DNA from 3 places in the Couchioplanes caeruleus genome. Region 3 is predicted to be linked to each of the others. Evidence: riboswitches for the same ligand, from Rfam matches in the RefSeq annotation. Region 3 holds a riboswitch; each other region holds the start of a gene.
The links. A riboswitch is a leader RNA that binds a small molecule or an ion and turns the genes downstream of it on or off. The one in region 3 is predicted to bind cyclic di-AMP.
Positions count from the first base shown of each region.

Region 1: it holds a riboswitch for cyclic di-AMP, as region 3 does, so the genes downstream of both, EDD30_RS17005 (coiled-coil domain-containing protein) here and EDD30_RS12440 (C40 family peptidase) in region 3, are expected to answer to the same signal.
Region 2: it holds a riboswitch for cyclic di-AMP, as region 3 does, so the genes downstream of both, EDD30_RS18280 (C40 family peptidase) here and EDD30_RS12440 (C40 family peptidase) in region 3, are expected to answer to the same signal.

Region 1 is NZ_RJKL01000001.1:3,824,422-3,834,826, forward strand. Features, by position in the region: gene EDD30_RS16995 (ABC transporter permease) at 1-601, shown strand, start outside; gene EDD30_RS17000 (ABC transporter ATP-binding protein) at 594-1,364, shown strand; gene EDD30_RS17005 (coiled-coil domain-containing protein) at 1,406-2,413, opposite strand; cyclic di-AMP (ydaO/yuaA leader) riboswitch at 2,465-2,602, opposite strand; cyclic di-AMP (ydaO/yuaA leader) riboswitch at 2,882-3,019, shown strand; gene EDD30_RS17010 (coiled-coil domain-containing protein) at 3,024-4,040, shown strand; gene EDD30_RS17015 (glycoside hydrolase family 65 protein) at 4,117-6,483, opposite strand; gene EDD30_RS17020 (HAD family hydrolase) at 6,529-7,269, opposite strand; gene EDD30_RS17025 (ATP-binding protein) at 7,348-7,863, opposite strand; gene EDD30_RS17030 (hypothetical protein) at 7,925-8,842, opposite strand; gene EDD30_RS17035 (ABC transporter ATP-binding protein) at 8,960-10,258, opposite strand; gene EDD30_RS17040 (bifunctional glycosyltransferase/CDP-glycerol:glycerophosphate glycerophosphotransferase) at 10,361-10,405, opposite strand, start outside.
Region 2 is NZ_RJKL01000001.1:4,100,519-4,110,923, forward strand. Features, by position in the region: gene chrA (chromate efflux transporter) at 1-191, shown strand, start outside; gene EDD30_RS18255 (response regulator) at 682-1,062, shown strand; gene EDD30_RS18265 (hypothetical protein) at 1,974-2,186, shown strand; gene EDD30_RS18270 (DUF6766 family protein) at 2,293-2,694, opposite strand; gene EDD30_RS39170 (hypothetical protein) at 3,293-3,463, opposite strand; gene EDD30_RS18275 (MFS transporter) at 4,244-5,668, opposite strand; cyclic di-AMP (ydaO/yuaA leader) riboswitch at 6,458-6,580, shown strand; gene EDD30_RS18280 (C40 family peptidase) at 6,587-7,381, shown strand; gene EDD30_RS18285 (MBL fold metallo-hydrolase) at 7,439-8,386, opposite strand; gene EDD30_RS18290 (TetR/AcrR family transcriptional regulator) at 8,536-9,144, shown strand; gene EDD30_RS18300 (DUF1775 domain-containing protein) at 9,192-10,067, opposite strand; gene EDD30_RS18305 (metal-sensitive transcriptional regulator) at 10,093-10,392, shown strand.
Region 3 is NZ_RJKL01000001.1:2,814,280-2,824,684, forward strand. Features, by position in the region: gene EDD30_RS12385 (class I SAM-dependent methyltransferase) at 1-599, shown strand, start outside; gene EDD30_RS12390 (MarR family winged helix-turn-helix transcriptional regulator) at 629-1,111, shown strand; gene EDD30_RS12395 (MDR family MFS transporter) at 1,108-2,751, shown strand; gene EDD30_RS12400 (antibiotic biosynthesis monooxygenase family protein) at 2,799-3,101, shown strand; gene EDD30_RS12405 (GAF and ANTAR domain-containing protein) at 3,122-4,264, opposite strand; gene EDD30_RS40560 (hypothetical protein) at 4,312-4,638, opposite strand; gene EDD30_RS12415 (hypothetical protein) at 4,830-5,018, shown strand; gene EDD30_RS12420 (DUF1360 domain-containing protein) at 5,041-5,625, opposite strand; gene EDD30_RS12425 (DUF6158 family protein) at 5,636-5,881, opposite strand; gene EDD30_RS12430 (hypothetical protein) at 6,016-6,459, shown strand; gene EDD30_RS12435 (DUF3817 domain-containing protein) at 6,471-6,800, shown strand; cyclic di-AMP (ydaO/yuaA leader) riboswitch at 7,009-7,137, shown strand; gene EDD30_RS12440 (C40 family peptidase) at 7,183-8,109, shown strand; gene EDD30_RS12445 (sigma-70 family RNA polymerase sigma factor) at 8,355-9,356, opposite strand; gene EDD30_RS12450 (SDR family NAD(P)-dependent oxidoreductase) at 9,953-10,405, shown strand, end outside.

The DNA.
Region 1 (10,405 bases), 1.0 Mb from region 3:
CTACCTGTGCACCGGCGTCTTCCTGTTCCAGTTCACCCAGTCGGTGGTCCAGGCGGGCATCCAGTCGATCAGCGGCAACCTCGGGCTCATCCGGGCGCTGCACTTCCCCCGCGCGAGTCTGCCCCTGGCGATCACCACGGTCGAGGTCCGCAACATGCTCGCCTCGATGACCGTCCTGATGCTGATCGTCCTCGGGTCCGGCGAGCCGCTGACCCTGGACTGGCTGCTGGTCGTCCCGATCTTCCTGCTCCAGGCGATCTTCAACGCGGGTCTCGCCATGGCCGTGGCCCGGCTCGGGTCCAAGGTCGCCGACTTCAAGCAGCTCGTGCCCTTCATCATGCGGATCTGGCTCTACGGCTCCGCCGTCCTCTACCCGGTGACCATGTTCGAGCAGAAGCTCGACGGCTGGCTGCTCGCGGTCGTCGAGGCCAACCCGCTCCTCGTCTTCATCGACCTGATGCGTCACGCCCTGATGGAGGACGTGCCGCTGGCGGCGTCCCCCATGGTGCTGTGGCTGGAGGCCGTCGCCTGGACGCTGGTGGTCGGGCTCAGCGGTTTCGTCTACTTCTGGCGCGGAGAGAAGGGCTACGGCCGTGGCTGACGAGCGTCAACCCACCGTGATCGTGGACGACGCCCACGTCGTCTACCGGGTGCACCAGGCCGGCGGCGCGGGTACGCACAGCCCGGTCGCCAGCCTCAAGCGAATCGTCACCGGCACCAAGCCCGCCACCCTGCGGGAGGTGCACGCGATCAAGGGTGTGAGCTTCGTCGCGTACAAGGGCGAGGCGATCGGCCTGATCGGCACCAACGGCTCCGGCAAGTCGACGCTGCTGCGGGCCATTGCCGGCCTGCTCCCCGTCGACAAGGGCGCGATCTACGCGGCCGGCCAGCCCTCCCTGCTCGGCGTCAACGCGGCCCTGATGAACGACCTGCCCGGCGAGCGCAACGTGGTGCTCGGCTGCCTCGCCATGGGCATGACCCCGGAGCAGGTGAAGTCCCAGGTCAAGGAGATCATCGACTTCTCCGGCATCAACGAGAGGGGCGACTTCAGCTCGCTGCCGATGCGGACGTACTCCTCCGGCATGTCCGCCCGGCTGCGCTTCTCGATCGCGGCGGCGAAGAAGCACGACGTGCTGCTCATCGACGAGGCGCTGGCCACCGGCGATGCGAAGTTCCGCAGGCGCAGCGAGCAGCGGGTCCGCGACCTGCGCGCCGAGGCGGGCACGGTCTTCCTGGTCAGCCACAGCGAGCAGTCGATCCGGGACACCTGCGAGCGCAGCATCTGGCTCGAGTCCGGGCTGATCCGTGCCGACGGCCCGACCGCGGACGTGCTCAAGGAGTACGAGGCGTACGTCAAGAGGTGACGACCAGGGCGGCCCGGCGGCCGCCCTGGGTCGGTCCGGCGCTATCGCATGGACAGGTGCACGTGGTTGGTGTGATCGCTGTTCGGTTCGCCGGTGCCGCGCAGGTACGGCTGCCATCCGCTGCTCGGTAGCCAGATCCGCTTGAACCAGATGACGTACAGCACGCCCAGCCGGCCCTCGTTGTCGATGAAGTAGTTCGCCAGGCGGTCGCCGTAGTCCCGGCTGGCGCCGGTCGCGACGCCGCCGAAGCCGTCCTCGTCCGACGCGAAGTCGCAGGCCCGGCCCAGCGGATGTTCACCGCTGCCCTGCGGACGGAAGCACGACACGAAGCGGGTGAAGCCGTCCGCCTGCGCCTCCTTCATGGCGTGCAGGGTGCGGGGCGTGAGGCAACCGGTCGTCGTCGGGTCGTTCTGGCTGCACGACTCGTCGGGCAGCTCGCCGTTGGGGTTGCGCGGCGCGGCCCCCGCCTGGGCGCTGTTGCCTCCGCCGGAGGGGCCGCTCGCGCCGCCGGCCGCGGCGTTCGCCGTCTTCAGCGCCTTCTCCGCCTGCGCCTTGCGCTTGCTCATGATGTCGTTCTGGCGCTCCTGGTCGCGGACCTCCGCGTCGATCACCAGCTTCGCCCTCGCCTGCTTCGCCCGGGCGTCCTGCAGCTCCCGGAGGGCGCGCTCCTGCTTCACCGCCACGCTCTCCAGCGTCGTGGCGCGATCGAGCAGGCCCTGCGAGGAGTCGGCCGTCAGCAGGGCGGTCATCGGGCCGAGCCGGCCGGTGCGGTACGACTGCTGGGCGATGTCGTCGAGGACGCTCTGCTTGGGGCCGAGCTCGGCGTCGATCGCCTTGAGCTTCGCGGCGGCCTCCTGCTGGCGCTTCTTCGAGCGGGCGAGCGCCTCCCGGGCCTCGACGAAGCCCTTCGAGGCCGCCTCGAGCTGCTCGACGAGCGACTTCGAGCCGCCCTCGCCGTCGTCGCCGTCGTCTCCCGGCGCGGCGGGCGGGCGGGGCGCGGCGCCGGCCGCGGTGGGGGCGGCGAGCGCCAGCCCCGAGGTGGCGACCATGACCGCGAGCACGATCGCTAATCGCCGCCGGAGAGGGTCGAGCCTCACGTGCGTTCCTTCCGTCGGCCGCCGACCGGGTTAGCTGACGGGTTCGGGACGGAAGAGATCCCTACCGCAAGGCTCTGCGGATTCACCCCATTACCGGATGGGTCCCCGGCTCGCCTTTCGACGATTGGGCGGCGGTTCCGTGATGGAACCGTGACGAAGACTACCCACGGAATCCCACCATCGACAGGTGTCGCACCGTACGCATTCATACGCACACGAACAGTGAGAGGTGTGAGGCAGAATGCAGCGACTCACATTGATACTTCGTTGCGGGTCATGACCTGCGTCATCCCATCGAGGGGTAACGGAAAGTCGTTGCGCGGTAACAGTTTTCGGCCCTCCGCAGGCGCTGATGCGACGGCCATCTTCAGGTAAACTTTCCGCCGGTCACTGCCATGAAGGCACCGCCCCCAAGGTGCCGGCGGACCACCGCTCAATCGCCGCACGGCGAATCGGGGAACCACCTTGAAAAGGGGTGAATCCGCAGAGCCTTGCGGTAGGGATCGCTTCCGTCCCGAACCCGTCAGCTAACCCGGTAGGCGGCAACACGGAAGGAAACTGCATGACGGCAAGACCCGGCCGGTGGCTGGTCCTCGCCCTGGCACCGCTCATCGCGATCACCATGATCGTCGCCCCCGGAGCGCCCGCGACCGCGGCGCCCGGCGGAAGCTCGTCGACCCCCGACGACGGCAAGGCCAACCCGACGCTCAACGACGTGCTCGACAACACGGGGCGTCGCTTCCTGGCGGCCAAGGCCGCGGTCGCCAGGTCCACCAAGGCACAGGCCAACCTGGCCGTGCAGGTGAAGACCGCGGAGGATCGGCGGGACGCCCTGCTGCCCCAGGTGAACGCCATCGCGGCCCAGCAGTACCGCACGGGCGGCCTGTCGACGATGGGATTCCTGCTCAACGTGCGCTCGCCGGACGCCTTCCTCGAGAAGGCCGTTTCGCTCGAGGAGCTCAACGCCGTCAACGACGGCAAGCTGCAGGAGCTGCAGAAAGCGATCGACACGGTCGCCACGGCGAAGGCCCGGCTGGACCAGGAGATCAAGGCGCAGAAGCAGAACCAGGAAGTGGTGCGCAAGCAGAAGGAGTCCGCCGAGAAGGCGCTCAATCTGGTGGGCGGCAAGACGGTGACGGGCGGCTTCGTGACCCTCAAGTCGAAGGTGGCCGCGCCCGCGCCCCGCAACGGCGACGGTGAGTTCGCCCCGGAGGGGTGCAACGTCGACGACGAAACCACGGGCGGCTGCGTCACGGCCCGCACGATGCACATGTACAAGGAAGTCAAGAAGGCCGGCTTCAACCGGTTCGTGGGCTGTTTCCGCCCCGGCGGCCCGTTCGAGCATCCCAAGGGCCGCGCCTGCGACTGGTCCCTGCAGAAGAGCGGCTTCTCACCCTGGCATAACCAGGACACCCGCGAGTACGGCAACAACCTGATGGCATTCCTGGTCCGCAACGCCGACCGGCTCGGCGTCCTGTACGTCATCTGGAACAAGATGGTCTGGTTCCCGGCGACGGGCTGGGGTTCGTATTCCGGCGACAGCGACCATACGGACCACGTACACGTCTCCATGCTGTAGCAGGCCCCACGCGCGCAAAGGAGCCCCCGCCTTCCGGCGGGGGCTCCTTGCTGTCCGTCCTACTGAGCTGTGCGCCCTACTGATTGCTGGCGCGACGGACCGGTGCCCGCCCCGCCGGCTGGGTCGGGGCCGGACCGGTCGGCGGCGCCGGCGGGATCGCCAGCACCACCGGCTTGACCTGCGTCACCGTCACTTCCTTACCGTGGTGCAGCAGCTCGAGCTTCGCGGAGCCGCCGCCGTTGCGCAGCGAGTAGGTCACCTCGGCCGGTGTCACCTCCACCCGCACCCGCAGGCCGCGCCACAGCAGGGAGAACTCCAGGCTGTTGATCCGGCTCGGCAGCCGCGGCGAGAAGGAGAGCCGGCCGTTGTAGTCGCGCATGCCGCCGAGCCCCGCGACCAGCGCGATCCAGGAGCCGGCCAGCGACGCCACGTGCACGCCGTCCCGGGCGTTCTGGTGCAGGTCGTGCAGGTCCATCAGCGCCGCCTCGCCGAGGTAGTCGTGGGCCAGCTCCAGATGACCCACCTCGGCGGCCATGACGGCCTGGATGCACGCCGACAGCGACGAGTCCCGTACGGTCCGGGCCTCGTAGTACGCGAAGTTGCGGGCCTTCTCCTCCGGGGTGAAGGCGTCGCCGCGGACGTACATCGCCATCACCAGGTCGGCCTGCTTGACGACCTGCTTGCGGTAGAGATCGAAGTACGGGTAGTTCAACAGCAACGGGTACGCCTCCCGCGGGGTGTTCTCGAAGTCCCACTCCTGCAGGCGGGTGAACCCCTCCGACTGCTGGTGCACGCCCAGTTCCCGGTCGTACGGGATGTGCACGGCGGCCGCCGCGTCCCGCCACGACGCCGACTCCTCGTCGTCGACCCCCAGACTGCGGGCCAGGTCGGGGTGGCGGTTGACCGCTTCCGCCGCCGCCATGAGGTTCTGCTGCGCCATCAGGTTGGTGTAGACGTTGTCGTCCACGACCGCCGTGTACTCGTCCGGGCCGGTCACGCCGTCGATGTGGAAGCGGCCGTGCCGGTCGTGGTGGCCGAGCGAGCGCCAGAGCCGGGCGGTCTCCACGAGCAGCTCGAGGCCGACCTCCCGCTCGAAGTCGTAGTCGGCGGTGGCCGAGACGTAACGGCGGACCGCGTCGGCGATGTCGGCGCCGATGTGGAAGCCCGCGGTGCCGGCCGGCCAGTACGCCGAGCATTCCTGACCCCGGATGGTGCGCCACGGGAACGCCGCGCCCTGCAGGCCCAGCGTCTGCGCCCGCTCCTTGGCCAGGTCCAGGGTCGAGTGGCGCCAGCGCAGCACGTCCGCGGCCGCCGACGGCTGGGTGTAGGTCAGCGCCGGAAGCACGAACGTCTCGGCGTCCCAGAACGTGTGGCCGTCGTAGCCGGGGCCGGAGAGGCCCTTGGAGCCGATCGGGCGCTTCTCGGCCCGGGCGCCGGCCTGCAGCGTGTGGAAGAGGCCGAAGCGCACCGCCTGCTGCACCTCGGGGTCGCCCTCGACGCGCACGTCGGAGTGGTCCCAGAACTCGTCGAGGAACTCCTTCTGGGCCTCGATCAGGCCTTCCCAGCCGTCCAGCCGGGCGCTGGCGAGGGCGGCGCCCACCTGGTCACGCACGGCCGGCAGGGACCGGTTGCTCGACCAGCCGTACGCGGCCAGCTTCACGACCCGCAGCTTCTGCCCCGGCTCGAGCTTGCAGGCAACGGTGGTGCGCAACCAGTCGGGGTGGCCCTCGGTGGTGACGGCGTGCTTGCCGGGCGCCTCGACGAGGTGCTCCATCGCCGCGGCCATCCGCAGGTCGCTGGCCTTGGTGCGGTGCACGAGCAGGCCGCCGGTGCGCTGCTCGAGCATCTCCTCGGCCTGCAGCGGGTGGTCCAGCACGGCCGCCACGCGGGGGTCCTTGTTGGTCGGCGGGAGCTGCTCGTTGGCCACCAGCTCGGACTGCAGGATCAGCCGGGCGGTGGAGTCGATCGGCTCCACCTCGTACAGGAAGGCGACGACCGCGCGCTGGGTGAAGGAGACCATGCGCACGGTGCGTACCCGGATCGCCTGCCCCGACGGGGACACCCACTCGACGATCCGTTCGAGGGTGCCGGCGCGCAGGTCGAGGGTGCGCTCGTGGGAGCGCAGCTCGCCGTAGCGCACGTCGAACGGCTCGTCGTCGACGAGCAGGCGCATGAGCTTGGCGTTGGTGACGTTGACCATCGTCTGACCCGACTCGGGGAAGCCGTAGCCGGCCTCGGCGTACGGCAGGGGCCGCAGCTCGTAGAACGAGTTCAGGTAGGTCCCGGGCAGGCCGTGCGGCTCGCCCTCGTCCAGGTTCCCGCGGATGCCGATGTGGCCGTTGGCCAGGGCGAAGACCGACTCGGACTGAGCCATGAGCTCCAGGTCCAGCCGGGTCTCCCGGATGTGCCAGGGATCGACGGGGTAGGCCCGTTCACGGATCACGGTGGTGCCTCTCGCAACTGAAAAGAGAAGAAGTCAGATGGGGGGTTACCGGGTGAGGAGCTCGGCGAGGTCCTGCACCACGATGTCGGCGCCGTGCGCGAGCAGCGCGTCGGCCTGGCCCACGCGATCCACGCCGATCACGATGCCGAACCCGCCGGCCCTGCCGGCCTCGACGCCGGCGAGGGCGTCCTCGAAGACCGCGCAGTTCTCCGGCGGGACGCCAAGCAGCTTCGCGCCGCGCAGGAACGTGTCCGGCGCGGGCTTACCCGGCAAGTTTTCCGCACGTGCGGTGACGCCGTCTACCCGTACCTCCAGGTAACCGTCGATCTTGGCTGCCTCGAGCACGTCCTTGCAGTTGGCGCTCGCCGACACGACGGCCCGGCGCAGCCCCGCCGCCTCGGCGGCACGCAGGTAGTCCACCGAGCCGGGATAGACCTGCACGTATCCTTCACTGATTTTCTGCAAGACGAGCAGGTTCTTGCGGTTTCCGATGCCGTTGACGGTCTCCTGGTCGGGACCGTCCGTGGGCAGGCCCTCGGGCAGGGTGATGCCTCTCGAGGCCAGGAAGGTGCGGACACCGTCGGCGCGTTGACGCCCGTCGACGTAGCGGTGATAGTCGGCACCGGAGTCGAACGGCAGGTAGGGCTCCCCGAGCCGGGTGGCGCGTTGCTGCAGGTAAGCGTCGAAGGTCGACTTCCACGCCGCGTTGTGGACCAGGGCGGTCTGGGTCAGCACGCCGTCGAGATCGAAGAGGCATGCCGTCACGTGAGGAGGTAGTCCGAGCACCGGCCTAATGTAGTCGCCTCCGCCGACGAACACGCTTGAATGCGGATGACGACATTTCCACGGCGTTTCATGCGAAGTTCAACCGGCGGCTGATACCCCGTCCAGCAGGCCAGAAGCGGTGATTCGACCCGGAATATCCATCCTCAGGCCGATGGTCGTCCCGATCGGACCGGTTGCCATGGTGACTTCGTCGCACAACTGGTACGCCAGCCAGATGCCCCGGCCACCGTCCTCGAACGCCTCGGGCACCGTGGGCGGCCGCTGGTACTCCTCGGGGATGCCCGGCCCGGAGTCCGTGACCGTGCACCAGACCGCCGTCGCGGTGCGGGTCAGCCGGAGTCGCCCGCTCCCGCCCGCATGCAGCACGACGTTCGTGATCACCTCGTTGACGGCGAGCACGAAGCCGTCCAGCCGGTCGCCGAGCAGGCCCGGCGCGAGCCGCTGGATGACCTCGTGACGCAGCACGGTGATGTCGGCCCGGCCGAAGACCCGGTCGAGAAGGTCTCCGCCGCCTTTTGCCTGCGATGAAGAAGCGTCCGGCGACTCCCTGCCCGGAGCCGGACGCAGCATCTCCTGGCCGACGGTTTCCTCCACCGCCGAGCAGCCTACGCTGTGTACCGCCTCCGTGGCAGTTGTCGGAGTCCGGTATTCAAGATCAGAACAGATGAGACAGGGTACGCAGGATCTCCGCGTAGAAGTTCCCGTCGATGTCGCGGTAGAGGCTGAACTTCATGCCGGGGCTGCCGAAGAAGGGCCGCAGGGTCCACGCGAGCTGGGTGCCGACAAAGCCGAACAGCAGGATCCAGATGTAGAGCAGCGTCATGCTCGGCGGCGCGGGCTGGCGCGGCGGCTGCGGCGCGGGGCGCTGATGGCCGATCGGCGTCAGCATGTAGCCCGGCGGGACCTGGGCGACGGGCGGCGCGGCGGCCGGGACCGGGGCCGGGGCCGGGGCGGCCGCCGCCGGGGCAGCCGCGGTCGTACCGTTCACCGCGGCACCGGCCGGGACCGGTTCGCGGGCGGGCTCAGGTGCGTTGACGGCGGGAACGACCGTCGCCTCGTTCTCCTTTTCCGGCGACAGCAGGCCGTTGTCGTTGAGCACCCGCATGCCGCCGGTGAGGAAACGCAGGCCGACGAGCGCGGAGAGAGCCAGGATCACCACGTTCAGCAGCTTGAAGAAGCCGTAGTCCGGAGCGGTGATCAGGAAGAAGAGCGCGATCGGGGCGAACGCCAGCGCCAACATGGCGGTCACCGTCAGCGCCACCATGACCAGGGCGAGGGATTGGCGTACGGACAGCCGCGCCCCGAAGACCAGGTTGAACAGGTACAGCGTCGGCAGGCAGATGGCCAGCGTGACCAGGAACAGCAGCGGCAGCTTCACCGCGGAGGTCAGCGCCATGAGCACACTGTGGAAGGAGCCCAGCACCGCGCCGTAACAGGCGAGGGCGATCACCGAGCTGACGAGCATCTGCCCGGTGAGCTTCGGCAGGGACCGGTCCTCGACGACCTGCTGCCAGATCCCCTGTCTGTCGCGCAGTATTCGTTCGATCACCAACAGTCCGGATGCGTTCGCCATTGGTCGCCACCCTTCGGGTCGTGACGTCGATACGCCCTCGCACCGACGTGTCGCGAACGATACGACACCGTGTCAACGACACGGAACCGTCTCTTCCAGATGGGTGGAAAGTCGTATTCAGCGCCAACCGATGTCGATGCGGTCACCGTGCTCGTCGAAGAAGTGCAGGGCTTCCATCCGTACGCCGATCGCCAGCGGATGCCCCGGCGAGACGGCCGGATACGGTGCCAGCCGCACCGCGACCTCGGCCGGGCGCCGGTGGTGCCGGCCCGGATCGCTGAGCACCGAGACCTTCGCCGCACCGCCGCTTTTCGGCGCCGCCCGATCCGAGCGTCCGGTCAGCCGCTGCAAGGCCCCGCCGACCCGGCGCAACGCCCCACCGGCGGGTACCGCCTCGGCGGCACCCTTGCCGAGCTCGTCGACGACGATCGCGGTGGCGCCGATGTCGAGGAAGGCCAGCGACTCGTGGCCGTGGTGCTCGAGGTACCGGATCCGGCCCCGCAGCACGTCGCCCGGTGCGTCGGGGGCGACCGGGGTGAGCGCCTCGGCCCGCATGCCGACCACGATCCGCTCGCCGTGGTAGTGCGCGATCGCCCGCGCGCGGATGTCGTGCCACGGGATATAGAGGGCCTGCTCGCCGAGATCGAGGACGACGTAGCGGTCGAGCTGCACGTACACCGACGCCTCGAGCAGGTTCATCCGCGGGGAACCGAGGAACGCGGCCACGTAGAGGGTGGCCGGGCGGCCGTACACCTCGGTGGGCGTGCCCACGTCCTGCAGCACTCCCCCACGCATGATCGCCACCCGGTCCGCCATGGTGAGCGCCTCGGCCTGGTCGTGGGTCACGTACATGGTGGTGACGCCGAGCTCGCGGGTCATGCTGGTGATCTCCGCGCGCAGCTCGGCGCGTAGCCCGCTGTCGAGGTTGGACAGCGGCTCGTCCATGAGGAAGAGGCCCGGACGGCGGACGATCGCCCGCCCCATCGCCACCCGCTGACGCTGACCGCCGGAAAGCTGAGTGGGCTTTCGGCCCAGCAGCTCGCCGATGCCCAGCGCGGTGGCGACGTCGCCGATCCGCTCCTCGCGGGCCGCCGCCTCCACACCTGACAGTTTGAGCGGGAACGCAATATTGCCACTGACCGTCATGTGTGGATAAAGCGCGAAATCCTGAAAGACCATGGCGATCTGGCGGTCCCGAGGGGCCAGATCCGTCACCGGCTCGCCGTTGAGCAGGATGATGCCGGCCGTCGGCTCCTCGAGGCCGGCGATCATGCGCAGAATCGTGGACTTGCCGCAGCCCGAGGGGCCGAGCAGCACCAGGAACTCCCCGTCCCGCACCTCGAGGCCGGCCTTGTCGACCGCCACGGTCCCGTCCGGCCAGACCTTCGTGACGTCCCTGAGCGCGACGGTGGACACCGTCAACCTCCTGCATGCGAGCTGCGACGATGGCCTAGCGTGACCAGACGCATGCAGAACTGCCATCGGGTGAACGGCCATTGACGGCCAGTCACCCCACCGTCACAGTTGTCGATGCGGGATCTCGCCGAGCAGGACCCGGCGGAC
Region 2 (10,405 bases), 1.3 Mb from region 3:
CCGGGACGGTCACCACCGGACCCCTGCACCTGCAAATACCCGAACTGGACACTGTCCGGCCCGTACCCGTGGTGATCGCGCTGATCGCAGCCGTACTCATCTTCAAGGTGAAATGGTCCGTGCTGCGCGTTCTGGGAATCTGTGCGGTGCTCGGGCTCATCGCGGGGCTCGCCGGTCTCCCCGGCGTCTGAACCGGCCTCAGAAGTGCGCTACCACCCCGGCGACGCGGCGTCCGCGGCGTGGCGCGGTGGGGGCAGCGGAAGGCGACGGGCGGCAGGGCGCGGCCCGCTAGTGCCAGTGACCGCCATGTTCGACCTGCCGTAGCCTGGCGCACGGCCGCGGACACGATCCGGTGGCCCGCGCTGACCACGGCGCCGCCGCGCAGGCGGTCGGCGAGCCGTAGGCGGTCGCGGCGACCGCACGGTGGTCCGACTAGCGAGAACAGCGTCCAGTACGTGTCCGCGGCGGTGACCGCGCTGGAATACCGAGATCGTGCTGGATCACCTTCAGCTCGACACCCGCCGCCCCCGCCGCTCGCCGCGATGCACATGCGTCGGCCGGAGAATCTCATAGACTGACAGACGGGGTAAAGTCGGATTCATCCGGCTTAACGCGACCTCGGCTCGAGGACTCACCGTCGGCCCGGGGGCAAGAGCCATACCGCTCTGCTGAGGAGAAGACGTGCCCACCACGGCCACCGTCCTGATCGGCGAATACGATGATGACGTCCGCGACGCGTTCGCTCGGCTGTTCCGCCGCGCCGGCTATCAGGTGCTCACCGCGTCGGATCCCCTTTCCGTCCTCGACACCGCCTCGCGGGAACAACCGGACATGGTGGTCTTGAATCTGCGCGACGACGACGGTCCCAACGCCTGCCGGGCTCTGCGTGCCGATGGCCGCACCCAGGCCACGCGAATCCTGATGCTCACCGCCGACCTCTATCCCGACGCTGACGCTGCGGCCGCCGCCGGCGCCGACGCCTACATGGCGAAACCGATGAACAACGATGACCTCCTGCACCAGGTCCGCCGCCTGCTCACCGTCGAAACGGGCCGGGGATGACGTGAGCGAAGACGCAACAGACCTATGTGGAATGCCTTCGCGTTGAGCGGACGGCACTGCCATGCCCGCCGGCAGGGTGATCGACCCTCAGCTCATATCCGAACCGCTGAACAGGCCACTACTGCGTCACCGAACTCCGCTTTTCCGCGGCGGGCGACGGTCGACTCGCGGTTCCGCGGCCGCCCGCCCGCACTCTTCCTGTCGCGGCAGAAGATGCCCACTCCCGGGCGGGAATTGCTCGCCAGGAGTGCCTCGCATCGCCCGCCCGGACGTCGATGACCCGGAGGCCCGGGGTCAGAGGGCGGCAGCGTCGCCCTGCCGCTTCAGGGGGAGCTGTTGCGGCGGGCCAGTGCTGCCACACCACCTTGCCGCCCTCGGTCGCCAGGCTGCCCCAGCGGCGCGACATCGCTTCGACGAGCATCCGCCCACGCGCCGTGTTCGGGTCGGTCGCCGACCCGTCGCCCACCGCGATCATGAGATAGCGGTCACCTCGGCAAGATCCACCACAATCGCGTCGGGCAGGCAGCTCGACCAGGCACTTCATCAAGGCCGCGCGGATCCGCGGCGCGGAAACGCCGGACAGATCTCCGATGCCCCGAAGGGGAAGGGACGTGCCGACCCGTTCCACGTCACAGCGAAACTCCGGCACGTCACCAGTGTCGCTCACCCGCATCTGTCGAGACCCACATCGGCAAGGCCGGTTTCGTCCGGGCAGCTCAGTAGCCATCTCGTGGCGCGGTGCGCCACGCCGCCCGCAGCATGCCGATGTCAAAGTCCTCGATGCGCCACGATCGTGCACGACTCCGGCGCCGTGGCTGGCGCGACGATCGGGACGGTTATCGCAGGCCCCGGCGGGTATGCCTCGGGATGATCAGCCGGATCGGCTCCGGCGACGACGGAAGGGAGACATCATGACGACCGAGCCCATCGACACGGACGTGCCGGGGCAGCCGCGCGACCGCGGCGAGCACGGCGGCGCCTCGCTACGCCCGAATGACGACGAACTGGAGCTACGGACCGAACGGGAGCGCGTCGAGGCGGGGCTGCAGCCGTACGCGTCGCAGGACGTCCCGCCGGCCACCGACGCGCCCGCGCCGTACGATCCCGACGCGGACGGCGTGTAGTACAGCCGGGTCGAACGAATAGCACGCCGAGGCTGCCCCAGCGCTACAACCGGACGCCGGGGTGCAGCCTCGGGGATAGGCGGGGCGATCGCCGGCGCCGCGGGGGTCAGGCAGGCGGGATGCGGTTTGCCTGCTGGTCGCTGGGTTCGGTACGGGCCAGCAGTTCCTCGAGCATGGCCTTGACCTCGTCGTCACCGTCGGCGCTTTCCGCGCTGTTGCGGTGGATCAGGTAGGCGGTCAGCGCGACGAAGCTGAACAGTTGCAGGAACTCGCTCTGCCAGTTTTCGAAGGTGGCGGACAGGAACTGTGGCCAGAACTGCGCCCACTCGAACGACTGGCCGTGCTCTGCGGCGTCGTTGCTGACCTCGGCGACCTGGGCGACGAACTGCCCCACCCAGGAGGCCAGGAAGAGGCCGACCAGCACGATGGTCAGCATGTGGTCGTGCAGCCAGCCGCGGCGCGCGCTGCGCGGCGGCAAGCGCCGACGCCAACTGTCGGTGTCCGACATTTCGGCTCCCCTCCATGCCCGCCCGTACGGTCAGGCGGTAACGGGTTGCCCGAAAACGATCCGGATCAATCCTGCACACGCGGTGCGAGTCGTGGCAGCGCAGGCTGCGGCCGGCCGGCTGCTGATCGACTCGTTCATGCTGCTGGACCTGAACGCCGCGCACCGGCGCGGTGCCGCACCGAGTGGCTCCGTCCCTCGGACCGCGTAACGCCACCGCCCGCTGGCCCATCACGCGGCTGTGCACCGCGGCGTCGGTGTCGGCGCGGCGCCACAGGCCGGGCAGCCAGGAGTAGCCCTGCAGCGCCAGCCCCACGGTGTCGTCGAGATACGAACGCCCCTGTTTCACCGTGGCGGCGCTATGCCCAACAGAACCCCCCGCGGGAGATGTACGCGACGGAGACGTTCCGGTATTGACCCCCATGTTCGCCCCGACGTCTTCGACGACACCGTGGCCCCTGCGGCGGCCCGCGCGGGTGCGCCGCCGAACGGCGTGCGGGTTCGGCGAACATCCCGAGACCGCCGCGCGGCGCACGCACTGGACCTGCCGGATGGCCCGGCGCCTTCCGGTGCCGCCCTCACCGGCAAGTCCCCAGCCTGCTCAGGACTTGCCACCCCGCGGGGTGCCCTCCTTACTTCGTTCCTTGTCCGTGTGGTGGTCGATCTGCTTCGAGGCACCCTGCGAGACACCCGCCTCACTGGCGCTCATGCCTTGCCGCTTGGCGTCTCGCGCCGCGGCTTGCAGTTCGTCCTGATTCGCATTCTTCGACATGACGCCTTCCCATCAGAGGCTCCGACGGCGGCAGCAGCCACCTCCGTGACGCCGCTGCGGATACCCGGCCGATCCCGCCCCTAACGCCCTCGCGCCTCCCGAAACTTGCATGTAAGGGCCGCTCGAAAGTGGGCACGCGCCCTAGCCCTGCGCATGACCCACCAATTCTGCCTGTATTCACCCGAAGCACCGTTTCTCCCACTTACATAGGGCTCGCTTACCCTGGCCCCATGCAGGGCGTCGAGTCCGGTCAATCACACATCCCTGGCCAGAACCCCGCTCTCGCCCAACGCGATCTTTGAGTCGGATGTCCTGTTCCATATTTGCTGAGTGGATTTGGCTGTAGCAAACGAGTTCCTCTACGGCGCGAACCAACCCACGGTGGCCCTATCCCCGAGGTACAAGAGCTCGGGAGGAGGCGATCATGAACGGCGGTGAACCTGCTGGAGTGCACCGCCGACGCGGCTGCACCGATCCGAGGGCAGGACGGCGACCGGGCGCCCGCTGCCCCTTGCGGTTGACCACGACGATGGCGATCACCGCGATTAGGGCGGCGGCGACGATGCCGAGGGTCACCTTCAGGTTGGTGCTCAGCCCGGTCGTGCGCAGTTGGCGCGCCAGTTCAGCCAGCGCCGCGGGACAACCCGGTGCCTCGCGCAAGCCAGCGGCACCCGCAGTCAGGTTGCTTTGATTGCTGTGCCGTCAGTTGTGTCCGGTACTCCGCTGAGCCAGGCGGAATGTCGACGGCTCAGCGGAGCACCTGGGGACATCCGTCGTGGGTCATCGGGTGGTCGACGCCGTCTCGGCCTGCACCGCGGTCGGCGTGGTGTTGCGCTTGAGGGTGATGGCGGCCAGAGCGGCGGCCGCTGCGGCGATACCGGCGGCGCCGAACAGTGCCGCGGAGTAGCCGTTGGTGAGGGCGGGCGGGTCGCCGAGCTGGTCGGCGCCGTGGGCGGCGGCGAGCGCCGTCATGGCTGCCAGGCCGAGGGCGGAGCCGACCTGATAGCTGGTGTTGACGATGCCGGAGGCGAGGCCGCCTTCCTCGGGACGGGCGCTGGACAGGGCGGTGCCCAGCGAGGGGATGAAGGCCAGGGCCATGCCGAGCGCGGCGACCAGGGAGGCGGGCAGTACGTCGATCAGGTAGCTGCCGGTCGGGCGGATCAGGGCGAGCCAGCCGAGGCCGGCGGCCAGCACGGCGAGGCCGGTGACGATCATCGTCTTGGGGCCGAACCGGGCGATCGTGCGGGGTGCGAGCGCGATCATGCCGATCATGATGAGGACGGTCATCGGCAGCAGCGCGGCGCCGCCGGGGAAGGCGCTGTAGCCGAGGACCTGCTGCAGGTAGAGGTTGAGGTAGAACCACATCGGGATCCAGGCCGCGCCGAGCAGCATCTGGGCGAGGTTGGCGGCGCCGAGGTTCGGGCTGCGGAAGATGCCCAGCCGTACCAGCGGTTCACGCCGGGTGGCCTGGACGGCGAGGAAGGTGATCAGCAGCACCGCGGCGCCGCCGAGCACGCCCCAGGTCTGCATGGATGCCCAGCCGACTTCCGGGGCACGGACGATGGCGTAGACGGCGGCCGCCAGACCCGCGGTTACGGTCAGCGCGCCGGCCACGTCCAGGCTGCCGCGGCGGGCGCCGCCGGCGGGCATCAGCGCCGGGGTGGCGATGAGTGCGAGCGCGGCGATGGGGATGTTGAGGTAGAACACCCACGGCCAGCTGACGTACTCGGTGATGACGCCGCCGAGGAACACTCCGGCGGTGCCGCCGGCGGGGGCGGCGGCGCCGTACAGGGCGAGGGCCTTGGTGAGTTCCTTGGGCTCGGCCCCGAACAGCATGATGAGCAGGGTCAGGGCGGACGGGGCGATGAGGGCGGCGCCGGCACCCTGCACGGCACGGGAGGCCAGCTCGACCTCGACGGTGCCGGCCAGGCCGGCGGCGGCTGAACCGGCCAGCAGCACTGCCCAGCCGGTGGCGAAGACGCGGCGGGCGCCGAACTGGTCGGAGAGTCGGCCGCCGAGTAGCAGCAGGCCGCCGAACGCGACGACGTAGGCGTTGAAGACCCAGGTCAGCTCGCCGGGTGTGAACCCGAGGTCTTCGCGCATACGGGGCAGGGCCACGCCGATGATCGAGGTGTCCATGATGACCATGAACTGGGCGAGTGCGATGAGCGCGAGGGCCCACCAGCGTAGGGAACTGCGGGACATGACCGTTCCTCCTTAATACCCCCGGGGGGTATATGCGTTGGCCGTCATTGTTACCCCCCGGGGGTATCCATCGTCAAGGCCTCGGCAGCATGCGACCAGTCGCTGCCGAGTGAAGCCGGGACCGGCGCCGTGCTCGGGCGGTTTCGCCACCGGCCCGAGTCCGAGCACGACCGATCCGCGGCGCGGACTGACATAGTCGCCGCTGCCTAGAGGGGCGGGCGTCGAGATCGTGCTCGAAGTCGACCACCTGAGTCAGGTGACGGCGCTGCATGATCACTGCCGGGATCGCGGAGTGGTGGTGGAAGCGCGGGTCGACCTTTCTGCACCGACGACCCGCACACGTCCGATACGCCTGGGCCGTGCGGGTCGCGACCGCCAATCGGACACTTGACCGACATCGGCTTTGCGGTGAGAACTTGAGCCGCCTGCGAGGTTCATGGCGAATCTGTTCAGCTTGAGCGCCCACCGCGATCGGCGCCCGGTACGCCATTTTCTGTGATCAGACCCACCCACCATGTTGACCGTCGTGTGACCAGGTGCATGCGTAACGTGCCGGTTTTCGTCATGGACAGGCTGCAACCGGACAGCCACCGATATGCCAAACACGAAGCGTGACGGACTGCGGCCCGGCAGTGGCTCGGGAAATCGGATAGGCAGGAGGGGCCGGTGAGCGACCGCCCACCGCTCGCACCGCCTGGATCACGCCGAGCCCTGCCCCGGTCTGGGGGTGCGACCACGAGGTATGCGAACAACCATGAAGGCATACGGGGGCAGGGACGGGGGACCCATTTCCGGTCCGCGCCCGGGTCGTCTGGCCCGGCGGACCTCGGGGTGAAGTCGCCACCCGGCGACCGGGCACACCTTCCCGCCCGAACCCGACAGCTAACCTCGCAGGCGTGCCGGAGGGAATCTTCTACCGTGCACGAACGCAGTTCGAGCCGGGGCCGCCGCATGTCCGCCGGCACCGGAACCGTCGCAATGTCCCTGGGTCTCTGCCTCTGCGCCGGCCAGCTCGTCGCACCGCCGGCAGCCTCCGCAGCCGCTGCCGCTCCCGTCACCACGACGGTCGCCGCGGCGCGGCCGGTTAAGCCGGCCGTCGCCGCCTCCTACGACAAGCGCACGATCAGCCGAGGTGCGAAGGTCCGCGTGACCACCACGCTGATCGACCCCAAGACCGGCAAGAAGCTGGTCGGCGGCTACGTCCTGCTCCAGGGCAAGTATGGCAACAAGTGGAAGACCTGGCAGCGCAAACGCAACACGTCCGGCGTCGTCGCGTTCCGCACCGGGCCCCACGTGACGAGGTGGTTCCGCACCACCTACGGCACGGCGGCTACCACGCCCGTCCAGATCACCGTCAGGACCGACGGCGCGAGGATCCTGGCTGAGGCCAGGAAGCACAAGGGCGCGCCCTACGTGTTCGGCGCAGCCGGCCCCAAGCGCTTCGACTGCTCGGGTTACACGCAGTACGTCTACAAGAAGGCAGTAGGAAAGAAGCTGCCGCACAAGGCGAACTTGCAGCAGAGGTACGGCAAGGCGGTCAGCAAGAGCAACAAGAAGGCCGGCGATCTGCTCGTCTTCCGCTCCGGGTCCTACGGCACCCACGTCGCCATCTATGCGGGCGGCGGCTACATGTGGGCCTCGCCGCGCGCCGGCAAGACCGTCAGCAAGCAGAAGGTCTACAGCAGCAACTACGTGGTACGCCGGATGATCTGACGCCCGCAGCACGGATGATCGAGCCCAGGTGGGGGCGCAACTCGTTGTGTTGCCCCCTCACCTGGACCCGTACGCCGCGTGGCGACCTACCTGGCCGACCGCGGGCGGGGATTCCGGGCGTAGGTGTGTAGCGGGAGCGAGCCGGTATCCGTCGCCGTCACGTCGGAGGAATCCGCCGAGGGGCAGGTGGCTGGGTAGCAGCAGGGTGTCGGTGTCGGCATACCGGTCGAGGACCGCGCGGCGGTTGGCGGCGGCCTGGACGGGGTCGATGCACAGTGCGGTGCTGATGTCAGGATGGCGCAACTGCAGGGGGTGGTGGATCAGGTCACCGGCCAGCAGGGCCCGTCGTCCCTGGCTGGCCACCTCGACCAGGACGTGTCCGGGTGTGTGCCCGGGTGCGGGTACGAGCCGGACCTCTCCGTCGAGGTCGTGGTCGGGTGGGCACGGCAGTAATTGCCCCGCGGCCTGGACGGGCAGCACGCTGTCGGCGACGGGGACCGAGGGCGTGGTCGCGGTGGCGTGGTCGAGTTCGGGTCGGGTGATCAGGTACTGGGCGTTCGGGAAGGTCGGGCGCAGGTGGCCGTCGGTCAGCGTGGTGTTCCAGCCGATGTGGTCGTGGTGCAGGTGGGTGTTGATGACCGTGTCCACGTCGGCTGGTGCGATGCCCGCACGCTCCAAAGCGGACAGCCAGCGGGAGTCCAGTCCTCGACGGGGGTGCGGGCGGGCCGGTTTCGGGCCGCCGAGGCAGGTGTCGACGAGGATCACCCGGTCGGCGCCGAGGATCGCGAATCCCTGTGAGGCCATGCGCAGGAAGGTGCCGGACGGGTCTGTGTAGGTGGGGCCGGCGGCCGACAGCAGTGCGGCGAGCAGGTCGGGTGCCAGATGCGGGTAGGTGGCCTTGGCAGGCAGCGCGGGCCCGACCGCCTCGACGAGGGGGATGATCCGGCGCCGCCCGACCTGGATCGGGACCGGTGACATGGTGGGTGTGGTGAGTTCAGCGCTCACTGGGCGGCCTCCTGTCAGACGGTATGTTCTTTAATGAACATCTGTCCAGGATCGTCGCCGGGCCGCCGTGGCCCGGCAAGAGGCAAAACCCGGGCCGCCGTCCATAACGAGACACCGGCAGCCCGATCGTTCAGAAACGGGAAGTGTCGATGGCCACAACACCGGACCGGCGGGTACGGCGTACCCGCGCCGCCCTGCGCGAGGCACTGCTCGACCTGATGGCCGAGCGCGGCTACGACGCGGTGACCGTGCAGGACATCATCGACCGCGCCGATGTCGGCCGATCCACGTTCTACAACCACTACACCGACAAGGACGACCTGCTCCGCGACAATTTCGCCGACCTCCGTACGATCGTCGCGCAGCCGGGCACCGCGACAACCAGCGCCGGGCATCGACTGCGTTTCAGCCTGCCCCTGCTGCGCCACGTCCAGCAGCAGCGCCGGCTGCTTCTGGCGCTGCTCGCCGGCGGCGGTCGCACACCCGTGCTGCGCCAGGTCGAACAGGTGCTCATCGACATCGTCCGTGACGAACTCACCGACAGGCGAAGCCCGGACACCGGGAGGATTCCCATCGACGCCCAGGCCCGGTACACCGTCGGCGCCTACCTGGCCCTCCTGCAATGGTGGCTGACCGACCAGCCGCAGATGGCCCCGGACGAGGCCGACCGAATCTTCCAGACCCTCGTAACACCAGGCCTGCGGGCCGGCACCCGCCTCGCCCCAACCACCGACGGCTCGGCCCGGCCGACGCGGTGACGGCAACGGATGCCGCCGGGACGGCGCCTAGCCTGGCGCGGGGCGACCTACCGGGCCGACGACCGGCGACGGCGCGCGAGGATCGCCGCTGCGCCGACGAGCGCTGCGACCATCGCGGCGGCGGCGATCCACCAGGCCGGTGACATGCCCGACGACTCGTCCGCGGCCGGTTCGGTCGCAGCGGCGGCCGCGGCGCTGGAGGGCGGCGCTACGGGCGAAGAGGGCGTGGTGGCCGCGGCTGGCGGCGAGGCCGATGCCACCGGCGGCGGTGTGGCGGTCGGTGCGGCGCCGGAACCGCCGGCGAGTTTCACCGTCGGCGCGGGATTCTCCGATTCGGCGCCGTCGGCGTTCGGCAACCCGATCCATCGGTCGGTGCGCCCGTCGCTGTAGGTCTGCAGCACTCTGAACGTGACCGACGCGTAGGTGGGCAGCTGCCGGATACGAATCTTATGTTCGGCGTTGGTGCCGACCGCCAGCGCCGGGCCTTCGACGGTGTAGCTGTCTTGCTGCTTGGTGAGTGCCCACTTCTTCGGCAAGCTGACCTGCGTGACGTCGTCCGGGGTGATCCCGACGGGCAGGAATATCTGGAGCTTGGTCACGCCTGCGGTGTCGGACTCGGCTTCGGCGTTGACCGTGGCGACGGCGTTCTTGGCTCCCGCGCGCGCCGGGTCGATGCTGATGCCGGTGTGCGCGAGCGCCGGACTCGCCGCCGGCAGGACAAGAACGGACCCGATCAGCGCCGCGGCGGCGTAGCCGCTCGCCCGACGCCGCATCTGCTGCACCATGCGGTCACTCCCGTGATCATAAGCCCTCGCCGGGATACCGGCTGCGGACTGCTCACGGGCACAGGCTACGACATTCATCGCGGTTCGACGGCTTGGGCCGGTCGCTGAACAGCGTGTTCGCGCCCGCGGTGAGGTCATACCGGTATCGGGTACCTTGCTGAGGATGGGCGAGGCGACACCGACCGGACCGCACGGGTACTCCGCGGACAAGCAGGCTCTGCTGGCGCGGTTGCGACGCGTCGAGGGGCAGATCCGCGGGCTGCAGCGCATGGTCGACGATGACACGTACTGCATAGACGTGCTCACGCAGATCTCCGCCGCGACCAAGGCGTTGCAGGCCGTCGCCGTCGGACTGCTCGAGGAGCACCTGCGGCACTGCGTGGTGCAGGCAGCGGCGGAGGGCAACGCCGACGCGAAGGTCAAGGAAGCGACCGCGGCGATCGCCCGGCTGGTCCGCTCCTGACACCGCCAGGTCC
Region 3 (10,405 bases):
TCTCCCTGCACCTCGCCGGCGGCGACACGGGGTTGTTCGACGCGACCGGGGGCGAATTCCGCAGCGACGTCCCGCCGCCCTTCTGGGCCTTCGTCTGGGCCGGCGGCCAGGCCCTCGCGCGCTACGTCCTCGACCATCCCCGGATCGTCGCGGGCCGGCGGGTACTGGACATCGCCGCCGGATCCGGCGTCGCGGCCATCGCGGCGGCCCGGGCGGGCGCGGCGAGCGTCGAGGCGCTGGACCTCGATCCCGCGGCGGCGGAGGCAACCCGGCGGAACGCCGCGGCCAACGGGGTGACGGTCCGGGCCCGCGCCGCCGACGTCACCGAGGCCGGCCCGGCCGACGTCGTGCTGGCCGGGGACGTGTTCTACACCCGTACGGTCGCCGACCGCATGACCTCCGCCCTGCGCCCGGTCGCCGCCTCGGGCGCCCTGATCCTGGTTGGCGACCCGGGTCGGGGGTACTTCCCTGAGCGGCTGTTCATCCGCAGGGCGGAATACACCGTGCCGGTGCCGGCGGCCCTGGAGGAGACGGAAACGCTGGTCACCGCCGTCTGGGAGATGCGAAACACGATGCTTTCACCAACCAATAAGTTGTAGGCTGCACGCATATTGACGGGGAGTGCAGCATGCAGCAGAACGGCGAGGAGGCCGTCTCCCGGCTGGCCGACGAACTTCAGCGGTTCTTCCGCCTCGGCGCACGCGCGAAGAGCATGCTCAACGCCGGAGATCTCGGCGCCGAGTTCTCCGCCCTGATGCTGTTGTTCCCCCTGTGCCAGATGGGACCGTTGCGAGTCACCGACCTGGCCGAGGTCAAGGGCGCCGACCCGTCCACGATCAGCCGGCAGGCGGCGCAGCTCGTCAAGGCCGGCCTTGCCCGCCGGGAGGCGGATCCGGCCGACGGGCGCGCGTCCCGGCTGACCGTCACCGACGCCGGGCTCACCGCCTGCCAGCGCCTGCAGGAGGCGCGACTGGTCCTGATCAGCGAGACGCTCAGTGACTGGCCGGCAGAGCGCGTGGGCGCGTTCGCCGGCCTCTTCGAAGAATTCAACAGCTCCGTCGAGGCGCGGCTGCGCAGCGACCCAGCCGTATCAGCACGGGAGAGCGCGTGACCAACTCCAGCACCACCGCAGGGACGGCGGCCGGGCCGGGCGCCGGCGCAGAGGGCGCCGAACCTTCCGGGGAATTCACCCACCGCCAGATCATCACGGTGCTGATCGGCCTGATGATGGGCATGTTCCTCGCGGCGCTCGACCAGACCATCATGGCCACGGCGACCCGGACCATCGCCGACGACCTCGACGGCTTCAACCTGCAGGCCTGGGCGACGACGGCGTTCCTCATCACGTCGACGATCTCCACCCCGCTCTACGGCAAGCTCTCCGACATCTACGGGCGCCGGCCGTTCTTCCTGTTCGCGATCGGCGTGTTCATCCTCGGCTCGATCCTCTGCGGGCTGTCGCAGAGCATGTACGAGCTGGCCGCCTTCCGCGCGATCCAGGGCATCGGCGCCGGCGGCCTGATGTCGCTGGCCCTGGCGATCATCGGCGACATCGTCCCGCCCCGCGAACGCGCGAAGTACCAGGGCTTCTTCCTCGCGGTTTTCGGTACGGCGAGCGTCATCGGCCCGATCCTCGGCGGCTTCTTCGCCGGCGCCGACCAGATCCTCTGGATCGACGGCTGGCGCTGGGTCTTCTACCTCAACGTCCCGATCGGCATCGCGGCGATGATCGTGGTGGCCCGCGTCCTGCATCTGCCGCACCACCGCACCGACCACCGCATCGACTGGCCGGGCGCGGTCGCGCTCATCGTCGGCCTGGTGCCGCTGCTGACCGTGGCCGAGCAGGGCCGCGAGTGGGGCTGGGACTCCCCCCGCGCCATCGCCTGCTACCTGATCGGCGGCATCGGGCTGGTGGCGTTCGTGCTGGCCGAGCGCGCGTACAAGGACGAGGCGCTGCTGCCGCTGCGGCTGTTCGGCAACCGTACGGTCGCCGTCGGCTCGATCTCCAGCACGATCCTCGGCATGGCGATGTTCGGCGGGCTCATGACCGTCCCGCTGTACCTGCAGATCGTCAAGGGCAGCTCCCCCACCGTCGCGGGCCTGCAGATGATCCCGTTCGTGGTCGGCATCATGGCCGGCTCGATCACCGCGGGGCAGCTCATCGCCCGTACCGGTCGCTACCGGATCTTCCCGATCATCGGCAGCATCCTCATGGCCATCTCGCTCGCGCTCTTCGCGCTGATCGGCGCGGACACCCCGCTCTGGAAGACCATGCTGATCATGGTGCTGATGGGCCTGGGCCTCGGCGGCAACATGCAGCCGATGATCACCGCGGTGCAGAACGCCGTGTCGCCGCGGGAGATCGGCGTGGCGACCAGCTCGGTGACGTTCTTCCGCTCCATGGGCGGCACTCTCGGCACCGCGGTCTTCCTGTCGGTGCTCTTCAACGTGCTGCCTACCAAGATCAAGGATGCGTACACGGAGGCCGGGGTGCCCTCGCCACAGGGCGGAGGCGGCGTCGACCTGAGCGACACGTCGTTCCTCAGCGAGCTGCCGGAGGCGCTCGCCCACCCGTTCAAGGTCGGCTTCTCCGACGGCATCCAGGTCGTGTACCTGCTGGCGCTCGCGGTCATGGCGATCGGCCTGGTCGTCGTCTTCTTCCTGCCGGAGATCGCGCTGTCGCAGCGCTCGGCCCAGCAGCAGCGCGCCGACGAAGCGGCCGCCGCCGCGGCAAGCGGAGGAGCTCGCTGACAACCTCCGCGGGGTACGGGCGCAGCCCGTGCTCGTACCCTGTGTCCATGGCAGTGGTGAAAATCAACGCGATCGACGTCCCCGAGGGCGCGGGCCCCGAGCTGGAGAAGCGCTTCGCGGCCCGGCAGGGTGCGGTGGAGAAGGCCGAGGGATTCCTAGGCTTCGAGCTGTTGCGTCCGGTGGCGGGCGAGACCAGGTACTTCGTCTACACCCGCTGGGAGAGCGAGGAGCACTTCCAGGCCTGGTCCTCCGGCATGGGCCGCGCCGCGCATTCGGGTGAGCGGGCCCGTCCGGTGGCGACCGGCGCCGACCTGCTCGAGTTCGAGGTCGTCCAGAGCGTCTCGAAGTAACCCGCCGCCGTGGCGGCGGATCAGGTGTCGGCGTAGCGGGCCGCGGCGGCGATCAGGCGCTCGGCGACTTCCTCGCGCGGCAGGCCGAGCCGCTGCGAGGTGTCGCGCAGCACGTCGTAGGCCTCCCGGACGCCGCAGCCGCGCTGAGCGATGATCACACCGGCGGCACGGTCGACGGCCGAGTCCGAGCACTGCCCCGCCCGGCGGTGGACCTCGCCGAGGAGCAGCTCGGCCTGCCCGACCACCGCCATCGCGGTGAGCAGCGTCTCCGGCTCGATTCCCGGCCGGTCGGCGAACAAGGTCACCGCGCCGACGGCCGACCGCCGCAGATCCAGCGGGATCGACGCGACGGCGCGCACTCCCTCGTCCCGGGCGCGCTCGGCCAGTTCGGGCCAGCGCCCGTCCGCGGAGAGGTCGGTAACGGCGACGACCGCGCGGGTCCGGGCCGCTTCCAGCCCGGGGCCGTCGCCGATCGCGTACTGGAGATCGTCGAGGGCCTGGGCCCGCGGACCGGATGCGGCAAGGGTGGGCGGGCCGCCCTCGCCGATCAGCGCCACCGAGCAGCGCACCGCGCCCGGCACCGCGCCCGCGGTGAAGACGGCGAGCCGGTCGAGCGCCTGCGCGACGTCGTCGGTGCCGAGCAGCAGGGCGGACAACTCGTGCAGAAGCCCGGCCACCTCGACCGGGTGCGGCGCCGCGCCACCGTTCGTGGCCTGACCCTCCGGAACGGCGCCGCGCCCAGACTGACCCTCGGGAGCGCCGCCACGGTCGGCCTGGCGCGACGAGGCGCGGTCCTTGGCCCCGCGCTTACCCGCCGTCATGTTGGCGCCCTGGCGGCCCCTCTGGGCCGCCCGAACGGGCCGCCGGCTGTTGTGGCCGCCGCTCCGGCGGCCGTTGCGCCCCCCGCGGCGCCGCCGAGGGTCGGTATCTCCGCTCTGCGTGTCATCGGCGGGCGAGGCCCCGGCTCCGTGCGGGACACCTCCCACGCCCGGCAGGGCGCCGTCCGAGGCGGGCAGGGCGGCGACGGAGAGCGCTGTCTCCGCCTCGCGCCGGGACCGCCCGCGAACGCCGAGCCGGCTCGGGTCGGGCTTGCCCACGGCGTTCGCCGGCTTGCCGAGACGCGCCGCCGACCGCCGCTCTGTGCTCCGTTCCGGGGCAGACATTTGCCCGATATTGCCATGCTCATCCGTGAACACGAAAGTGGTGTCCACTAACGGGTGCCATCCGCGGGCGTAACCGTCTGGCCCGACGCGCGATGTTCCAGGAATGTGCTCGGCGCGGCGCCCGGGTCCTCCTCGCGCTCGTCCGACTCGGCGAGAATCGCCTCGGCCTGGGCCCGCGGGTCGGCGCTTCCCGCGGCCCGCTCCTCCGGCAGCAGGTCAACCGCACGCCGCCGCACCCGATCATCACTCATATCCGTCCGGTACCCGCGATCGGCGGCCTCGAAAACTCCGGAAACGACGCCGCCCCCGGACGGGTCCGGGGGCGGCGTGACGAGGATGCCGGTGCGCAGGTCGCCTCGCGGCGAGTGGCTCAACGCGGCTCCAGCCGGACGGTATTCCGCGAAGGCTATGGGTGAGGCCCGGGGACACTGGGCACACCGGCATCTGCCCTCAACCGTCGGCAGCACCCCATGATTCCGGTAGCAAATGTGACCTGGACCACATTCATTCCGGCGTACGGACCGCACCATCGTTTGCGCGCCGACCTCCCGGGTAGTCGAGCGACATGACGCAGCAGCAGAACGAACGCCTGCCCGCCCTGGGTGACGACGACGGCACCCCGGACGGCGCGAGCGACTTCGCCGGGGAGCACGCCGACACGGCCGTGGAGCGCGCCGTCGTCGAGGATCGCGACACGGGCGAGCAGGAGAGCCCGCGCGGCTGGTCGGGCATGGAGAAGGACGGCCCACCCTGACGAAGGCCGGTGCAGGTCGGGCTTACGCGAGCGCGCGGCCGAACGTCTGCTGCCCGAGCCGCTCCTCCTCCTCGCTTCGCGCCGGGACGCCTTCCGCGGCCTCCTTGGCGAGCGAGTACGCCATCTGCAGGAAGTCCGAGGCCGCCGTCGCCGTGAAGACGGTGGCCGCCAGCCGGGTGAGCCGCGGGGCGAACACCAGGCCGCTGGTCAGGCCGGTGGCGATCCAGACCGCCAGGCAGAAGGGGCAGCTAACCAGCTCGCCGATCGAGTGGCGCACGCTGCCGCCGTGGTCGCGTACCTCTTCGTTGACCTCCCCGCTGCCGCCGGACTCGGCGTAGCGGGTGAAGGGTGCCCGCAGCGGGCTGGTGATCGAGTCCTTGGCGATCAGCCGGCTCAGTTTGTGGGTGGCGATCGAGATCAGGACGACGTCCGCGACGGAGGGACGCTCCGGCACCGCACGACCGGTGATCTTCGCGGCGACGCCCAGGCTTCCCGCGAGCACCCCGAAGGTGCCCATCATGGCCGCGTATCCGCCGAGGGGCCGGTGCTCGTGAGGGGCGTACTGCCGACGCAACCGGTCGAGCCGGGCGCGTACCGAGGGAGTCATGCGGTTCCTCTCAGAAATCCTGGGTGAGCCGGTGCGGATCGACCTCGCGCCCGGGATGACGGGCCAGGTACTCGGTCTCCAACTCGGCCGTACGCCGCAGATGATTGGCGAGCGCCGCGTCAGGGCCGTGCCGCAGCGTCGCGAGCCGCGTCCGGTGCAGGCTGCCGAGCTCGCGGAGCAGATCGTCGTCGGCGAGACCCGACGGGTCTATGCCCTGCTCGGTGCCGACACGGTCGCCGACCTCGGAGTCGCTCATGATCTCTTCCTCTCTCGGTGCTTGCCGCAACGGTTGCCCGGGTGGCCTTCGGTCAAACCCCTGCCGCACACCGCGGCCCCGGACCGACGGCAGCGGCGGCCCGGCCCGGCCGAGGCTGCCGGTACGCTCGACGCATGAGAGCGCTGTGGACCCCGGCGTGGATCGTGCGCCACGTGGTCGCCCTCGTCCTCATCGCGGGCTTCCTGGGCCTGGGCTGGTGGCAGTTCAGCCGCGCGACCGGCGGCAACACCCTGAGCTGGGGCTACACCGTCGAATGGCCGGTCTTCGCGGCCTTCGTCGGTTTTCTGTGGTTTCGCGAGGTGCAGCAGGAGCTCAGGTCCCGCCGCCAGCGGACAGAAAAGCCGGCGGTGGAACAGGACGCCCGGAGCACTGCCGGCTCGGCCGCGGATGCTCCGGTCACGGTGCGGCGGCCGGTGCGGGCCTCGGTGAACCGGCAGGCTCCCCCGGCCGGCAGCGACCCGGAGCTCGACGCCTACAACGACTATCTCGCCTGGCTCAACGCCCACCCCGGGGCGCGGCCGGGCGACTACCCCGGACGCAAGAGCGGCATCAAGTAAGGACGTGGATCGTGCAGGGAGCCCTCACCCGCTACCGGATCATCGCCTGGATCGTCGGCGTGGTCCTGATCGCGCTCGTGCTGGTGGGCATGCCGCTGAAGTACGCCGGTGACGACGACACCGTGGTCGCCGCCGTCGGGCCTTTCCACGGTTTCCTCTACATGGTCTACCTGGTGGCCACGTTCGATGTGAGCCGCCGTGCGGGCTGGCCGCTCGGCCGGATGCTGCTCGTGATGCTCGCCGGCACGGTGCCGCTGCTCTCCTTCTGGGCCGAGCACGTCGTCACCCGCAAGTGGGCCGTCCAGCCGATGGACACGCCGGTCGCGATGGCGAAGAAATAGAGAAGTAACGCTGCGGGTCGGCCGCATTGCATTCGGTTATCGGGATCATTCGGATCATTGCCCTAATTGGCGCACGTCACTCTTCCGGCTCTTGTGTTAATCGAGATCGCCGATAAGTTGGTGCGGTTGGTCCGGTCCGCAGCCACACCGGTGGCGCCGGCCGACGCCGCCGAGTCCCGACGGCGGAATCGGTGACCCCTCCCCCGGGGCACCGGGACCGCCTCGACGATCCGGGGAACCACCGAAGTAGCACCTGGGGTGAATCCGCGTTCCGCGGTAGGGCCTTCTTCCCGCCCGAATCCGTCAGCTAACCCGGTAGGCGGCACAGCGGAAGAAAGGCCACGTAACGTTGCCACACGCCCGCACGAGGCTACGCGCCCTGGTGGTTGCCGCCCTGGCGATCGTGATCTCCAGCACCGTCGCACCCGCCGCGCACGCGGCGCCTTCCGCGACGGAGCTCAAGAAGAAGATCGAGAAGGCTTCGCACCAGCTCGAAGACGTCGTCGAGTCGTACAACAAGATGCGGCTCAGCCTGAAGAAGACGAACGCCGAGGAGAAGAAGCTCGCCGCGTCGCTCGCGCCCGCCAAGGCGGCGCTCGAGGCGGCCGGCTCGCAGATGCAGGTCATCGCGGCCTCGGCGTACAAGACCGGTCAGGTCGGCACCATGAACGTCGTACTCGAGGGCACGGACAGCCTGATGGACCGCATGTCCATTCTGGAGCATTTGTCCCGCACTCGGCAGCGCGACATCAACACCTACACGACCACGACGCAGACCTTCTCCCAGCGTCAGGCCGCCCTGAAGGCCACCCAGGACAAGCAGGAGGCCGAGGTCAAGGAGCTCGGCGCCCGCAAGAAGAAGATCGAGGCTGACCTCAAGGAGCTGTACGCCATGCGCACGGCGGCGTTCGGCCGGGCGACCGAGAGCGGCTCGGCCTACACCGGGGACATCCCCGACATCTCCGGCGATGCCGGGGTGGCCGTCACGTTCGCGTACAACCAGATCGGCAAGCCGTACTCGTACGGTTCCGGCGGTCCGAACTCCTACGACTGCTCGGGCCTGACCTCCGCTGCCTGGCGTGCCGCGGGCAAGAGCCTGCCCCACAACGCCGCGGCGCAGTTCAACGAGACGAGTCGGGTCAGCCGGTCTCAGCTCGAACCCGGCGACCTGGTGTTCTACCGCGGGCTCGCCCACGTGGGCATCTATGTCGGCGGCGGACAGATCATCCACGCGTCGGTGCCCGGCGAGCCGATCAGCAAGGTATCGATCGATATCATGCCGCCGTACGGATACGGCCGGGTGCGTTGATCACGCCGTAACGCACGACCGCGGAAGGCCGGTGCTCCCCTCGGGGAGCGCCGGCCTTTCCCGTGCCCCGGAGAAGACCGGCAAAGGCCATGCCCGGATAAGGCCCACGGAGTCCGCGCACGGAGTCCGCGCACGGAGTCCGCGCACGGAGTCCGCGCACGGAGTCCGCGCACGGAGAAGGCCGGTGTCCCTTACGGGACACCGGCCTTCGTCGGCTACGAGGAGGGAGAGGTGCCGGTTCAGGCTCAGGCGGCCTGCAGACCCTCGGCGCGGGCCAGCTCACGCAGCCGGCCCAGGGCCTGGATCTCGAGCTGGCGGATCCGCTCCCGCGAGAGCGAGAAGCGCGACGCCACCTCGGTCAGCGAGTGCTCCCGCCCGTCCTCGAGGCCGTACCGGGCGCGCATGATGCCCGCCGACCGGTCGTCGAGGTGGTTGAGAAGGCCCTCGATGCGCTGGCGCTCGAGCGCCGTGAGCACGATCTCCTCCGGCGACGGCGCGTCGCTGTCGGCGACCAGGTCGCCGAGGTTGGTGTCGCCGTCGTCGCCCACCGGGGTGTCCAGGGACACGGTGTCCTGGGCCCAGCGGGTCAGCTCGGTGACGCGCTCGACCGTCACGCCCAGCGCCGCGGCGACCTGCGCGGGCTCCGGGTCGGCACCGAGCTCGCGGACGAGCTGGCGGGTGACGTTGCGCATCCGGTTGACGTCCTCGACGAGGTGCACGGGCAGGCGCACGGTGCGCTCCTGCTGCGCGATCGCCCGGCTGATCGCCTGGCGGATCCACCACGTCGCGTACGTCGAGAACTTGTAGCCGCGCTCGTAGTCGAACTTCTCCACGGCGCGGACCAGGCCGGTGTTGCCTTCCTGGATGAGGTCGAGCATCGGCATGCCCGAGCGCACGTACCGGCGTGCGATAGAGACCACCAGGCGCAGGTTGGCCCGGATGAACAGGTCCTTGGCCCGCTCGCCCTCGACGACCAGGCGCTCCAGTTCCTCCCGGCTCACGCCGCGACGGACGTCACCGCTGTCGAGCAGGTGCTCGGCATAGAGGCCGGCCTCGATTGCCTTGGAGAGGTCGACCTCCCTGGCGGCATCCAGAAGCGGCGTCCGGGAGATCTCGTGCAGGTAGACGCCGACGAGGTCGCGCTCCTCGGCGACTTCGTCCGTCCGCATCACGGTGTTCTTCTCCACGTTGCCCACGGTCCCCTCATTGCCTTCACTAACCCTGTTACGGGCAATTCCTGCGTCCATCAGCCCTCCCCGTAACGTCCGCAGTTCGTGCATTGCGGTGCTGACACCTACACAACAAGTGGCGCCCTGCACTGATTCCGGCTGGTGGGTCGAAAGTGTCACGAATGCCTGAGCGTCACCTGAGAGCCGCGTGGATACTTACTGAAGAGCGCTCCCAGGGAAGGCATTCGGAGCCGCACCCGGCGCTGGGTGCGTGCATCGACGCATACCCTTCGCCCCATACATGACACCATCAGCCCCTCATCCGTCACAGCGACGGGCGTCACGGATAGCCTTGCGACGCTCATCACTACCCAGTACGGCTCGGTAGCCAGTTGGGTTCACGCCCAGCATCGACAGGTTGCCCCCAGGCTTGATGCAAATGCCATGGCGAAGATCCCGGCGCCGCTCGAGGCCCGGGAGCCCCTGACACCATGCGGCACATCCCGCCGCAGATCACTAGCCCATCCGGGTGACCCCCGCATGGGCGACCATCGAGCTCCCTCGCCGTTTCCGCTATCCGCGTCGGCCACACGGACAGTGATGGAGAACACAGCCGGGAGAGCCCGCCGGACGACGGAGCGGCGCCCTGGCCGCCGCGGACTACGGTGACGCTCATGACAGAGCGCACTGCGGTGGTGACGGGTGGAGCCGGCGGGCTCGGTGGCGCGGTCACGGAGATCCTGCGCGACGCGGGGTGGCGCGTGGTGGCGCCCGTACGAGCCGGCGCGATGGCTCGGCTGCCCGCGGGCGTGACGGGCATCGAGGCCGACCTCGGCGTGCCGGAGGACGTTGCCGCGGCCGTGGCGCTCGCCGCGGCGGAGCCGGGCGCGCCCCTGAGGGCCGTGGTCAACCTGGTGGGCGGCTTCGCGATGGGCGGCCGCGTGCACGAGACCCCGGTGGACGACTTCGAGGCGATGCTGCGGCTGAACCTGCGGCCGACGTACCTGGTGACCGCGGCGGCGCTGCCCCATCTGGTGGCGGCCGGCGGCGGTTCTGTGGTGTGCGTCTCGTCCCGCGCCGCCGTCGCTCCGTTCGCCGGAGCGGCCGGATACATCACCGCCAAGGCC